3 regions of the Dorea formicigenerans genome follow, and region 3 is predicted to be linked to each of the others. Evidence: predicted binding sites of a transcription regulator. Region 3 holds the regulator's gene; each other region holds the start of a gene.

Region 1 (4,295 bases), 1.2 Mb from region 3:
AGAGATTTCATAATATGAAAATAGGTTTCGCATAATGAAACTGAAAAAGAAGAAGGAGAAGAAGATCATGAATGAAGTATTAGAGAAGATTCAGAAAATTGGTATTGTACCAGTCGTTGTATTAAATGATGCAAAGGACGCAGAGCCACTTGCAAAAGCTCTTTGCAATGGAGGACTTCCATGTGCAGAGGTTACTTTCCGTACAGATGCAGCAGAGGAGTCAATCCGTATCATGTCTGAGAAATATCCAGAGATGCTTATTGGAGCCGGAACAGTTCTGACAACAGAGCAGGTGGATCGTGCTGTAGCAGCAGGAGCAAAATTTATCGTAAGCCCAGGACTGAATCCTAAGATTGTAAAATACTGTGTAGAGAAGAATATTCCGATTACACCAGGAATCTGCACTCCAAGCGAGGCTGAGCAGGCAATCGAGAATGGTCTTGAAGTTGTAAAATTCTTCCCGGCAGAGCCAGCAGGCGGACTGAAGATGATCAAAGCTATGGCAGCTCCATACACAGGACTGAAATTCATGCCTACAGGTGGAATCAATGCGACAAATGTAAAAGAATATCTTGCATATGACAAGATTCTTGCATGTGGCGGAAGCTGGATGGTAAAAGGAAGTCTTGTAGAGGCTGGAGAGTTCGACAAGATTGAGGCAATGACAAAAGAAGCTGTAGAGATTGTAAAAGAAGTAAGAGGCTAGTCTTATGAAGAAAAAAGCATTTGATCTGCTGACATTAGGAGAGATTCTGCTTCGTCTGTCCCCACCGGACAATGAGCGTATCGTACGTGGAGAGACATTTCAGAAGCAGGTTGGCGGCGCAGAACTTAACGTAGCTTCCGGCGTATCTCTTCTTGGTCTGAGATCCGGTATCATATCAAGAATTCCAGACAGTAGTATCGGTATGTTCGCAAAGAATAAGATCCGATTCTGTGGAGTCAGTGATGATTATCTGGTATACGATACAGGAAAAGATGCAAGATTGGGCGTGTATTACTACGAGAACGGAGCATACCCGAGAAAACCGGGCGTGGTCTATGACAGACAGCATTCGTCCATGACCAGAATTGACATCGATGAATTTGATGACAGTATATATGAATCGACCAGATGCTTTCATACCTCCGGAATTACTCTGGCGCTCAGTGAAGAGTGTCGGAAGACCGGAGTAGAGATGATTAAGAGATTTAAGGAAAAAGGCGCACTCATTTCATTTGACGTGAACTTCCGCCTGAATCTCTGGTCAGGAGAAGAAGCAAGAAAATGTATTGAAGGAATCCTTCCTTATGTAGACATTTTCTTTTGCTCCGAAGACACTGCAAGACTGACATTTGGAAAAGAAGGCAATGTAAAAGAGATCATGGAAAGCTTTGCAGCTGAATATCCAATCTCCATCATCGCATCCACCCAGCGTACTGTATTAAGTCCAAAGATACATAACTTTACTTCTGTAATTTACGACGCAAAAGCGAAGAAATTCTATGAAGAGAAACCATACGAGAATATCGAAGTTGTAGATCGTATCGGAAGCGGAGATGCTTATTGTTCCGGAGTGCTGTATGGACTTTTGAGAGAAGACGGAGGGTGTGCAAGTGCTCTTCGCTATGGAAATGCCAGCAGTGCAGCCAAGAATACTATCCCAGGTGATATGCCATCATTGGATCGTGAGGAGATAGAGAATATTATCCATGATCACGAGACAGTCGGATATCATAGTGAGATGAATTGGTAAATTGAATATATTGTGAAGTAAATATATGAACCCCGCCTGAGGTTTCAGAGCAGGTGAGATATTTTCTATAGTTGCTGCGTCGCTGATATCTTACTCTCGACGGAAACTCGCTTAAAGAACAAGCTCAAACAATCCGTCGAGAGCAAGGCTATACTCGCAACTATGACGAAAATATCCCAATCCTGGCCTGGAAATCCTCAGGCGTTTTTGGTTTACTTTACAATATATTGAAGAAGAGGAAGTAAAGGATCTCCATGTTACAGTTTTCTACTTAGCCTAAATGATAACCTTCCAGCGTAAGCCGTCCTGCTTCCAAGAAGTTTATTTTTTACATACTGAGTGGGAGAAATAGAACTGAAAAACAGGCGGTGCGCATAGAAACATTGAATTATTTTGTAGTTGATGCGAGCATAGCTTGAACTTTCGGAGCATTGTCTGAGCCTGTTCATCAGGCGAGTTTGCGTAGAAAGTTCAAAATAAGCGACGCAGCATCAACAAAAAATATTCAGTTTCTGTGCGCACTGCCTGTTTCAATTCTATTTATCACAGAATATGATAAAAAATAAACAATAATGTTAAAAAAATATCATTTATATATTGACAAATAATTAACGATATTTTATACTACCAAATGTAAAGAATAAAAGACGTCTAATCAAGTAAACTATAATCCATACTTTTTATTTACAGGAGGGAATCCAGATGGCTAAGAAGAAAGATGTTGTACCGGTATTTGTTGACAATGTGGAAGCGTTGGAAGCGAAGATGCAGGCGATGCGCGAGGCGCAGAAAATCTTTGCCACCTATACACAGGAGCAGGTTGATAAGATTTTTTATGCGGCAGCAGTTGCAGCGAACAAAATGCGTATTCCACTTGCAAAGCAGGCAGTTGAGGAAACCGGACGTGGTATTGTTGAGGATAAAGTAATCAAAAATCACTATGCAGCAGAGTATATTTACAATGCATACAAAGACACAAAGACTTGTGGTGTGATTGAGGAAGATAAAGCATTCGGAATTAAGAAAATCGCAGAGCCAATCGGTCTTGTGGCAGCAGTTATTCCGACAACGAACCCGACTTCAACAGCAATCTTTAAGACATTGATCTGTCTGAAGACGAGAAATGCAATTATCATCAGTCCGCATCCGGCAGCAAAAGCTTCTACAATTGCAGCGGCAAAAGTTGTTCTGGACGCAGCAGTGAAAGTTGGAGCACCGGAAGGAATTATCGGCTGGATCGATGCACCGTCACTGGAACTGACCAATATGGTCATGAAAGAATCTGACATCATCCTTGCAACGGGTGGTCCGGGAATGGTAAAGGCAGCTTATTCTTCCGGAAAACCGGCACTTGGAGTTGGAGCCGGAAATACACCGGTTATTATTGATGACACAGCAGATATTAAACTTGCAGTTAACTCCATCATTCATTCCAAAACATTTGACAACGGTATGATCTGTGCATCTGAGCAGTCCGTAACGGTTCTGGACAGTATTTACGATGAAGTAAAGAAAGAATTTGCATACAGAGGCTGCTACTTCCTGAAAAAAGGAGAAGAGCTTGATAAGGTTCGTAAGACGATTATTATAAATGGAGCATTGAATAACAAGATTCCTGGAAAATCTGCATATGAGATTGCAAAACTTGCAGGTGTGGAAGTTCCGGAAAATACAAAGATTCTGATCGGTGAAGTAGAATCCGTAGACATTTCTGAAGAATTTGCACACGAAAAATTATCACCGGTACTTGGAATGTATCGTGCGAAGACATTTGACGAAGCCCTTGAAAAAGCGGAGCGCCTTGTAGCAGATGGAGGATATGGACACACAGCTTCTCTTTATGTACATCCTGCTGAGACAGAGAAAATTGCAAAACATGCTGAAGCTATGAAGACATGTCGAATCCTGATCAACACACCGTCTTCTCACGGAGGAATCGGAGATCTCTACAACTTTAAACTGGCACCGTCACTGACACTTGGCTGCGGTTCCTGGGGAGGAAACTCCGTATCTGAAAATGTAGGTGTAAAACACCTGCTCAATATTAAAACAGTTGCAGAGAGGAGAGAAAATATGCTTTGGTTTCGGACTCCGGATAAGGTATACTTTAAGAAAGGCTGCATGCCGGTAGCGCTTGATGAACTTGGAAATGTACTGCACAAAAAGAAAGCATTTATCGTAACAGACAGCTTCTTATATAAGAATGGTTACGTAGCTCCGATCGAGCAGAAACTGGATGAGCTTGGAATCCAGCATACATGCTTCTTCGAGGTGGCACCGGATCCGACACTTCAGTGTGCTGAAAAAGGTGTGGATCAGATGCGTGCATTTGAGCCGGATACGATCATTGCTCTTGGCGGTGGATCTGCCATGGACGCAGCAAAGATTATGTGGGTAATGTATGAGCATCCGGAAGCTGACTTTGAGGATATGGCCATGGACTTCATGGATATCCGCAAGCGTGTATTCACTTTCCCGAAAATGGGCGAGAAAGCTTACTTTGTAGCAATCCCGACTTCTTCCGGAACAGGTTCCGAGGTGACACCATTTGCTATTATT
Region 2 (4,295 bases), 620 kb from region 3:
TGATGAAGGAGATTACGAAAGCAGTATGACAGGTTCTGATAGAAGACAGGAGATATTGAAGAATATAAAAGAAAGTGACAGACCGGTTTCGGGTTCGAAACTTGCGAAGGATTATGATGTGAGCCGTCAGGTTATTGTTCAGGATATTGCCCTGTTACGGGCTTCGGGGTATGATATCATATCAACAAACCGGGGATATGTATTGGAAGGGCAGACTTGCGCCGAGAGAGTTTTTAAAGTACGTCATACAGACGAGCAGCTTGAGACGGAACTTTGTACTATTGTCGATCTTGGCGGTCAAGTGAAAAATGTTATGGTAAACCATAAAGTTTATGGGCATATTGAGGCGGAACTTGGAATTACTTCCAGAAGAAAAGTAAAAGAATTTCTGGCAGATATCGAAAGTGGCAAGTCAACACCGCTTAAGAATATTACCTCCGATTATCACTATCATACTGTGACAGCGGACAGTGAAGAAACGCTGGGGATGATAGAAGAGGAACTGAGAAAATTAGGATTTTTGGTTGAAAATTAGTTATTAAAACATTCTGAATGTCATGCTGGCTCTGAAAAAGTAAGGTTTATAATCCGACTTTTCAGAGCCGGGTGTACATGGAAAGAATGTTTTTTTATTATGAACAAAATTTTTTATAGGTTACATTTCTGAAAAAGAAATAATTCCAGTGCGTATAGAATTCCGCACAAAGTATCTGTCCCGGAAGAATGCCCGATTGCCAGAAAATTTTCAGTAATTGCTGGGATATTTGCAATTCCAGGAGTAATTTGAGGGTTGCATTTAATATAAGAAGTATCTTGTGGAGATTCACAACCTGTATTTACGAGTAAATGATTCACAGCCAGGCTAAATTGTCCTTTTAATGCACAGTGGAGAAATGCAGCACTTACATCGACGGTATCATTCAGATGTTCTGCAATTGTTTTGTGAAGGCTCTTGGCAAATGTGGATTCTGTTTGCCCTGTAAGAATTAATCCGGCAAGCACACCGCATAGGAAATCATCACCGCTTGGAGTCAGCCCGATGCCAAGTCCGATCAGTCGGGCAAGTTCGATTCCGGTCTCTGTATATTTTTTATTTCTATATAGTCTGGTGCATCGTTCGATTTTTTTCTTTGCAGCAACAAGCATCATAGAAGTATCATCATTTACACGTTGGTTGAAGATCACTTCAAAGCCTCCGGTGGAAATATTAGAAAGACATGTTCTGATATTGTTATGAAGCTGGTGAAGCATGGTATCTGACAGAGAGTTTGCACATTTTAATGAATGTAACAAATGTAAGTTGTGAATTGTTGCTTCTTCAAAAGAAAATCCAATTTCCTTTTTATTATCAAGAGTGTTCATATCTGTGGAAGCCTGAAGAGTGCGGTTACTTCTATAAATAGTAATGATATTCTCTTTTAAAGTAACAAAATCTCCGGCAGATATTTCAAGACTCTCCATTTTTTCGGAAGTCAATGTTGTAATCAGACTGATTGGCGAGATGGGTGAACCCTTTGCCTGTAAGGCTGCCAGTGTTCCACCAATAGATAAGTTGATAGTTTTTCTATATACAGAGTGGACTGTCCCGCTTGTTTCTCCCGAAAGCAGTTCATTTAAATAGTCAGATGTATCTGTAATGGAAAATAATGTCATAATTATGCACTCCTGTGTATGTTTCTTTTGCCTGTCTGGCAGGTACTATCATAACAGATTTGCCGAAAAATCACAATGTACACAATATAATACACAATATAAAATGTGGTTCTTGAAATTTTAAATAAAATTGCACAAATTTTAAATAAGAAAAAATGGGCAAAAACCGAAGAAAATGTTAATAATATAACGAAAATTATAAAAAATTTTAAAATTAACCAATAAAACTGTATTGTTTATATAAAAATACAATACATGACTGTGCATATTATACAAAAAAATGTGTCATATTTTGGAGGATAGGTCATTGTGAAAATTATCAAATTAGGATAAAATATATGTAAAAGAAACTGAAAAACGGTTGACCAATCATTTTTGATATAAATCAATAAAAATTAAAAAGTGGTTGAAATTTTCGCAAAGGAGCCTAGCCAAGACGATAGGGTTACTTTGCGTATTTTTATGCATATTGGACAAAAAAATCAATAAACAATGCGATGAAATTATCTAAAGTAGATAAAAAGATGGAGAAAAATGTAAGAAAATAGTGATTGTATTTTTGGGGAAAATCCAGTAATATATCGACTATAGAAAGAAATTGAGCTGGTTACGGCTGATTTGATTCAATTTTTAAGGAGGAACATGAATATGTATGATGTTTTAGTGAAGAACGGAAAACTTGTAACACCAGATCGTATCTACGAGGCAGACATTGCAATCCAGGACGGAAAGTATGCAGGATTTTTTGCAAAGGGAGCACCGGTAGATGCAAAAGAAGTGATTGATGCAAAAGGAAATTATGTATTTCCAGGTATCATCGACTGTCATGCACATCTGAATGAGCCAGGATTTGAGTATCGTGAGGATTTTGAGACAGGTTCAAGAGCAGCAGTTGTTGCAGGGTGTACAACACTGATTGATATGCCACTTAATAATGATCCATCTCTTATGAATAAGGAGATTTTTGACCTGAAGCTTGGAAAAATTAGCAAACACTCATTAGTTGATTATGCACTTTGGGGAGGAATCGTAGGAGATTATGATGACAAACCGGACTCAGTAAAGAATAATATGAATGATCTTGTAGATCTTCACAATTGTGGAGTTGCAGCATTTAAAGGATTTACATGTCCAAACGGTGATCTGTTCCCGACAGTTAACATGGGAAATGTTCGTAAAGCTCTTGAAATTTTAAAACCGTATGGAGCACTTTGTGGATTCCATTGTGAGGAATATGGACAGGTTCTTGAGAGAGAAAAAGAAGCAAAAGCAAAAGAAGGAAGAACAAATGAAGAGAAGATTCGTGACTTCCTGGATTCTCATGACGTATGGACAGAATATGTTGCTACAAAGAATGTTATTGATATGGCTAGAGCAACTGGCGGACGCGTACACATTTGCCATGTCAGCCACCCGATGGTAGCTCAGGTTGTTAAGGATGCAATCCATGAAGGACTTCCGATTACTGCTGAGACATGTCCACATTACCTTGGATTTACAGAAGATTTTGTATTTGAAAAAGGTGCACCGGCAAAATGTACACCTCCGATGCGTAAGAAAGAAGATATGGAGAAGCTGTGGGATTACGTTTTAGATGGAACACTTTCCTGTGTAGGAAGCGACCATTCTCCAGCAGCAGATGAAGAAAAAGATAATGCAACAAAAGATATCTGGCATGCATGGGGAGGACTTAACTCAATCCAGTTCTTCTTACCAATGATGTTCGATATGGTTGTTCATAAAAAAGGCTTAAGCCCAAGTCTGATTGCAAAGGTTATGGATTATAATCCGGCAAAAGTATTCGGACTCTATGGACGTAAAGGAGCATTTGAATTAGGTTTTGACGGTGATATCGTAATCGTTGATCCGGAAAAGACATGGAAATGTGAGCAGGAGAAACTGCTTACAAAAGGACATGTTTCCTGCTTCAATGGACTGGAAGGAAAAGGAACTCCAGTATGTACAATGATCAGAGGTAAAGTAGTTGCTCAGGATGGCATGTACAAAGATGAAGCAATCGGATACGGCGAATATGTAACACCGGTAAAATAAACGAATACACATAGGAACACGAATAGGAGAGAGAACATGAGTGATGTAAACAAAGAAGTAAAACAGGAAGAAACAAACTCCCTTGCGCCAATTCCTGAGAAAGATCGAATCATGGGCTGGGGATCCAACACAATGCTTTGGCTCGGTGGATGTATTTCTATCGGAACATTAGCAATGGGATCTGCACAGATGGAAGCAGGACTGAACCTGTTGCAGTTATTCCTCGCAGTAGCAATTGGATCTATGATCCTCGTTGTAGGTATCGCAATGAATGACCAGTTTAGTTACAAGACTGGTGCACCGTATGCAGTTCAGCTTAGAAGTGCATTTGGAACAAAAGGTAACAAAATTCCAAGTTTGATTCGAGGACTTCCGGCTATCGTATGGTACGGTTATCAGACATGGCTTGGAGGAGCAGCAATCAACAATATTTCAAAAGCATTATTTGGATATGATAATATCTGGTTATTCTTCATTTTATTCCAGATTATCCAGATCCTGTTATCAATCAAAGGATTCCAAGGTGCAAAATGGGTTGGAAATATCGGAGGAGTTGTTATTTCTCTGGCTATGATTTACCTGTTATTCCT
Region 3 (4,295 bases):
CCAGAATCTCTTTTGATGTAATATCCAGATGGTTGGTCGGCTCATCGAGAATCAGGAAGTTCGCTTCAGAAAGCATCAGCTTTGCAAGGGACACGCGTCCACGTTCGCCACCGCTTAAGTCACTAATAAGTTTAAATACATCATCTCCGGTAAATAAAAATGCTGCCAGCACTTTACGGATCTGCGTGTTATTAAGATTAGGATAGTCATCGGAAATCTCCTGGAAAATAGTTTTTTCCATATGCAGAACGTGATGTTCCTGATCGTAATAACCAATCTTTACATTAGAACCGAGACGGAAACTTCCAGAATCAGCTTTAAGTACCTGATTTAAAATCTTAAGGATTGTTGTTTTTCCGGTTCCATTGTCTCCAATGATCGCGACATGTTCCCCTCGCTTGATTTCGAAGCTGACATTTTCAAATAAAATCTGTGGTGGAAATGCCTTGCTTAAATGCTCGACAATTAAGACATCATTACCGCTGACACAGGAAGGTTCCAGTGTTAAGTGCATATCTGTATGCAGTTCCATCGGTTTTTCAACCGGGGTCATCTTATCCAGCATCTTTTCACGGCTTTCTGCACGCTTGATGGATTTTTCACGGTTGAAGGAGCGGAGCTTTTCAATGACCGCTTCCTGATGCTTAATTTCCTGCTGCTGGTTCAGATATTCTTTCATTCTGGCTTCACGGAGCATTTCCTTTTTCTTGGCGTAATCTGTATAATTGCCCATGAAAGTGGTAAGCTTGCCCAGTTCGATCTCGACGACTTTTGTTACAACCCGGTTCAGAAAATACCGGTCATGAGAGACAATCAGTACTGCACCGGGATAATTCAGAAGATAAGTTTCCAGCCATGAGATGGAATTTAAATCCAAATGGTTGGTTGGCTCGTCCAAAAGCAGAATATCCGGCTTTGTGAGGAGCAGTTTTCCGAGAGAGACACGGGTTTTCTGACCTCCGGATAAAGTCGCGACCGGTTTTGCGAATTCTTCTTCTGTAAATCCAAGTCCTTTTAAAACACCAGTGATCTCACTTTCGCAGGCGTATCCATTTTCACGTTCGAATGCTGCTGTAAGCCGCTGGTATGTATTCATACGTTCTTCCAGACGTTCTCCGCTTAAATGCTTCATTTCCTGTTCGATCTCACGAATCTGCCGCTCCATGTCGAGAATATCGGCTTTTGCTGTGCGCACCTCTTGATAGATCGTATGGTCATTATTCATATCCTGATGCTGTGCCAGATATCCCATCGTCTTGCCGCGTGTCAGAACAACATTGCCGCCGTCCGCCTGTATCTCACCAACGATCATCTTAAGAAGTGTTGTCTTTCCGGCACCGTTCGGTCCTACGAGAGCTGCTTTTTCGTGGTCTTCTATATGAAAGGAGCCGCCGGAGACAATTACTTCTTCTCCAAAGGCTTTTTCGATATTGTGACATGCAAGTATCATCCTATCCTCCTTGATAAAAATCCTGTGATTTTGAGAAATAAAGATGCCGCAGGGCTGCGTCCGGCGCTGCGACCGCATAATTTTGGCATCATCTTATACTATTATAACGAAAATACTACAAAAAACAACTAAAAAGTTTGACATTATACTAACGATTGCCTATAATAATGAGTAGAAATTTTTGAAGGAAGGAGGTACGGATCATGCAAAACAGGGGAATTTCACAGGCAGTTATCCGTAGATTACCCAGATATTATAGATACCTTGGGGAGCTAATCGAGCAGGGAGTAGAACGAATCTCTTCCAATGAGCTTAGTAAAAGAATGAAAGTCACAGCTTCCCAGATTCGTCAGGATCTTAACAATTTTGGCGGATTCGGACAACAGGGATATGGCTATAATGTAAAATATCTGTACTCAGAAATCGGAAAAATTCTTGGATTGGAACAGGATCATAATATTATTATTATTGGTGCTGGTAATTTGGGGCGTGCACTTGCGAACTATGCGTCATTTGAAAAGCGTGGATTTATCTTAAAAGGATTGTTTGATATCAATCCGGAGCTTGACGGGCAGGAAGTTCGTGGTGTTCCAATTCAGATGATGGACGAGCTTCCGAAATTTGTAGATGAGAACAGTATCGATATTGCAGCATTGACGATTCCAAAGGATGAGTCAATCAAAGTTGCAAAATTTCTGGCAGAACACAATGTTCACGGAATATGGAATTTTGCACATACAGATCTGAATCTCCCGGAAAGTGTGATTGTTGAGAATGTACATTTATCCGAGAGTCTGATGAGGCTGTCATATAATATATGCCGCTACAAGGAAGAACATAATTAAGGAGATAACGTGTAAAGACAGGTTTGTTCAGATAGCATCCTGGCTTTGCACGTTTCTTTCTATCAGGAGGAATCAAAACTATGAGATATTTGCCAGATGCTAAACAGATGAAAACGGCAGATTCATTTACGATAAATGAACTTAAAATCCCATCCCTGGAACTTATGGAACGGGCTGCCAGAGCATGTGTAGATCACATTAAAGACTGGAAAATTAATTTAAATAAAATATGTGTCCTCTGTGGTTCTGGAAATAATGGCGGGGACGGCTTTGCGATTGCCAGAATGTTTGCATGGGAAGGGTGTGACGTAACAGCAGTTCTGGTCGGAAACAGAAATCACTGCACACCAGAGACTGCCCATCAGATAGAACAGTTGAAAAATACAGGGGCACAGTTTAAGGAGCAGTTTGAGCAAGAAGCATTTGAAAGTGAACCGTATACTTTAATTATCGATGCAATTTTTGGAGTTGGACTTTGCCGGGAGGTTGGAGGCAGATATGCACAGATTATAGAGTGTGTGAATCAGTCTGATGCAGTCCGTATGTCCGTGGATATTCCTTCCGGAATTTGCGCAACTACAGGAAATGTATTAGGAACTGCAGTGCGTGCAGACTATACTGTGACAATTCAGGAGACGAAAGTTGGTCTTGTACTTGATCCGGGAAGAAGTTATGCAGGAATCTGTGTATCCGAGGATATCGGAATTGTATCACTTCCACTGGAAAGAGATGAGGAAACAGTTTGTACACTGGAGGGCAGTGATTATGCAGCACTTCTTCCGAAACGAAATGCGGACTCCAATAAAGGAACTTACGGAAAGCTTCTTATGATCACCGGAAGCAAAGGTATGTCAGGTGCTGCATATCTTGGCGCACTTGCAGCTTACAGGACAGGTACCGGGCTGGTGCAGATCTATACTGCTAAAGAGAATCTCGTGATCTTACAGAGCCAGATCCCGGAAGCGATTATTACAACTTATGAAAAATATGATGTCAATGAACTACATCGCTTGATCGACTGGGCAGATGTCGTAGCTATAGGTTCCGGACTTGGAACAAAGAAGACTGCAAGGAAGATTTTAAAAGAAACCATTGCATATACAAAGAAACCTTGTGTCATAGATGCAGACGGACTCAATATTTTGTCTGAACATATGGATTATCTGTGTGGTGCAGATTGTGAACATTTTATCTTTACACCGCACATGAAAGAATTTGAACGGATCAGCGGTTTGAAGATTGCTGAAGTAAAAAAAGATCGTATTGCAGCACTTCGTACATTTGTTAAAGAATATGACGTTACCTGTGTACTGAAGGATTCCAGAACAACCATTGCAAAGCCGAGAGAGCGGGTAGCGGTAAATCTATCCGGCTGTGCGGCTATGGCAAAAGCCGGATCCGGGGATGTGCTGGCAGGCATTATCGCATCGTATCTCGCACAGGGACTTTCTGAATGGGAAGCAGCGCTTCTCGGTGTTTATATTCACGGAAGAGCTGGTGAGATTATAGAGAAGGAACAAGGCGCATACAGTCTTCTCGCAAGGGAACTTGCACAAAAGGCAGGAACAGCCATGACGATACAGGAGGAAAACTAGATTATGAAACAATACAGCAGAGTATGTGAACGAGTGGATCTGGATGCAATTTTTTATAATTTCCAGATGATGAAAGCAAATATCAAAGATGGAGTACAGATGATCGCAGTTATCAAAACAGATGGATACGGACATGGTGCAGTCCAGATTGCCCGGTTACTGGAACCGGTAGACTATATCTGGGGCTACGCGGTTGCAACACTGGACGAAGCTGTCGTCTTGAGAAAAAATGAAATAAAAAAACCAATTCTTGTGCTTGGATGCATTTTCCCGGATCAGTGGGAAGCAATGATTGAAAATGAAGTCCGGATGACCACTTACACAGTAGAAATGGCGAAAGGAGTTTCGAATCTTGCGGTCAAAATGGGAAAAGATGCATATATTCATATTAAGCTGGATACCGGA

The links. The regulator Rex, encoded in region 3, represses fermentation and respiration genes when NADH is low (regulators of the CRP and FNR family bind a similar motif). The targets are predictions, from matches to a motif close to ATTGTTAANTANTTAACAAT.
Region 1: adhE (bifunctional acetaldehyde-CoA/alcohol dehydrogenase) is a predicted target of Rex. The motif match lies at 2,333-2,352, and genes of this name have one in related genera.
Region 2: NQ560_RS10875 (oxamate carbamoyltransferase subunit AllH family protein) is a predicted target of Rex. The motif match lies at 1,828-1,847, and genes of this name have one in related genera.

Annotation. Positions count from the first base shown of each region.
Region 1 is NZ_CP102279.1:370,259-374,553, forward strand. It holds gene NQ560_RS01970 (bifunctional 4-hydroxy-2-oxoglutarate aldolase/2-dehydro-3-deoxy-phosphogluconate aldolase) at 68-706, shown strand; gene NQ560_RS01975 (sugar kinase) at 711-1,736, shown strand; gene adhE (bifunctional acetaldehyde-CoA/alcohol dehydrogenase) at 2,439-4,295, shown strand, end outside.
Region 2 is NZ_CP102279.1:2,228,409-2,232,703, reverse strand. It holds gene NQ560_RS10880 (transcription repressor NadR) at 26-535, shown strand; gene NQ560_RS10875 (oxamate carbamoyltransferase subunit AllH family protein) at 649-1,653, opposite strand; gene allB (allantoinase AllB) at 2,302-3,705, shown strand; gene NQ560_RS10865 (NCS1 family transporter) at 3,742-4,295, shown strand, end outside.
Region 3 is NZ_CP102279.1:1,611,263-1,615,557, reverse strand. It holds gene NQ560_RS07970 (ABC-F family ATP-binding cassette domain-containing protein) at 1-1,450, opposite strand, end outside; gene NQ560_RS07965 (redox-sensing transcriptional repressor Rex) at 1,654-2,295, shown strand; gene NQ560_RS07960 (bifunctional ADP-dependent NAD(P)H-hydrate dehydratase/NAD(P)H-hydrate epimerase) at 2,376-3,890, shown strand; gene alr (alanine racemase) at 3,894-4,295, shown strand, end outside.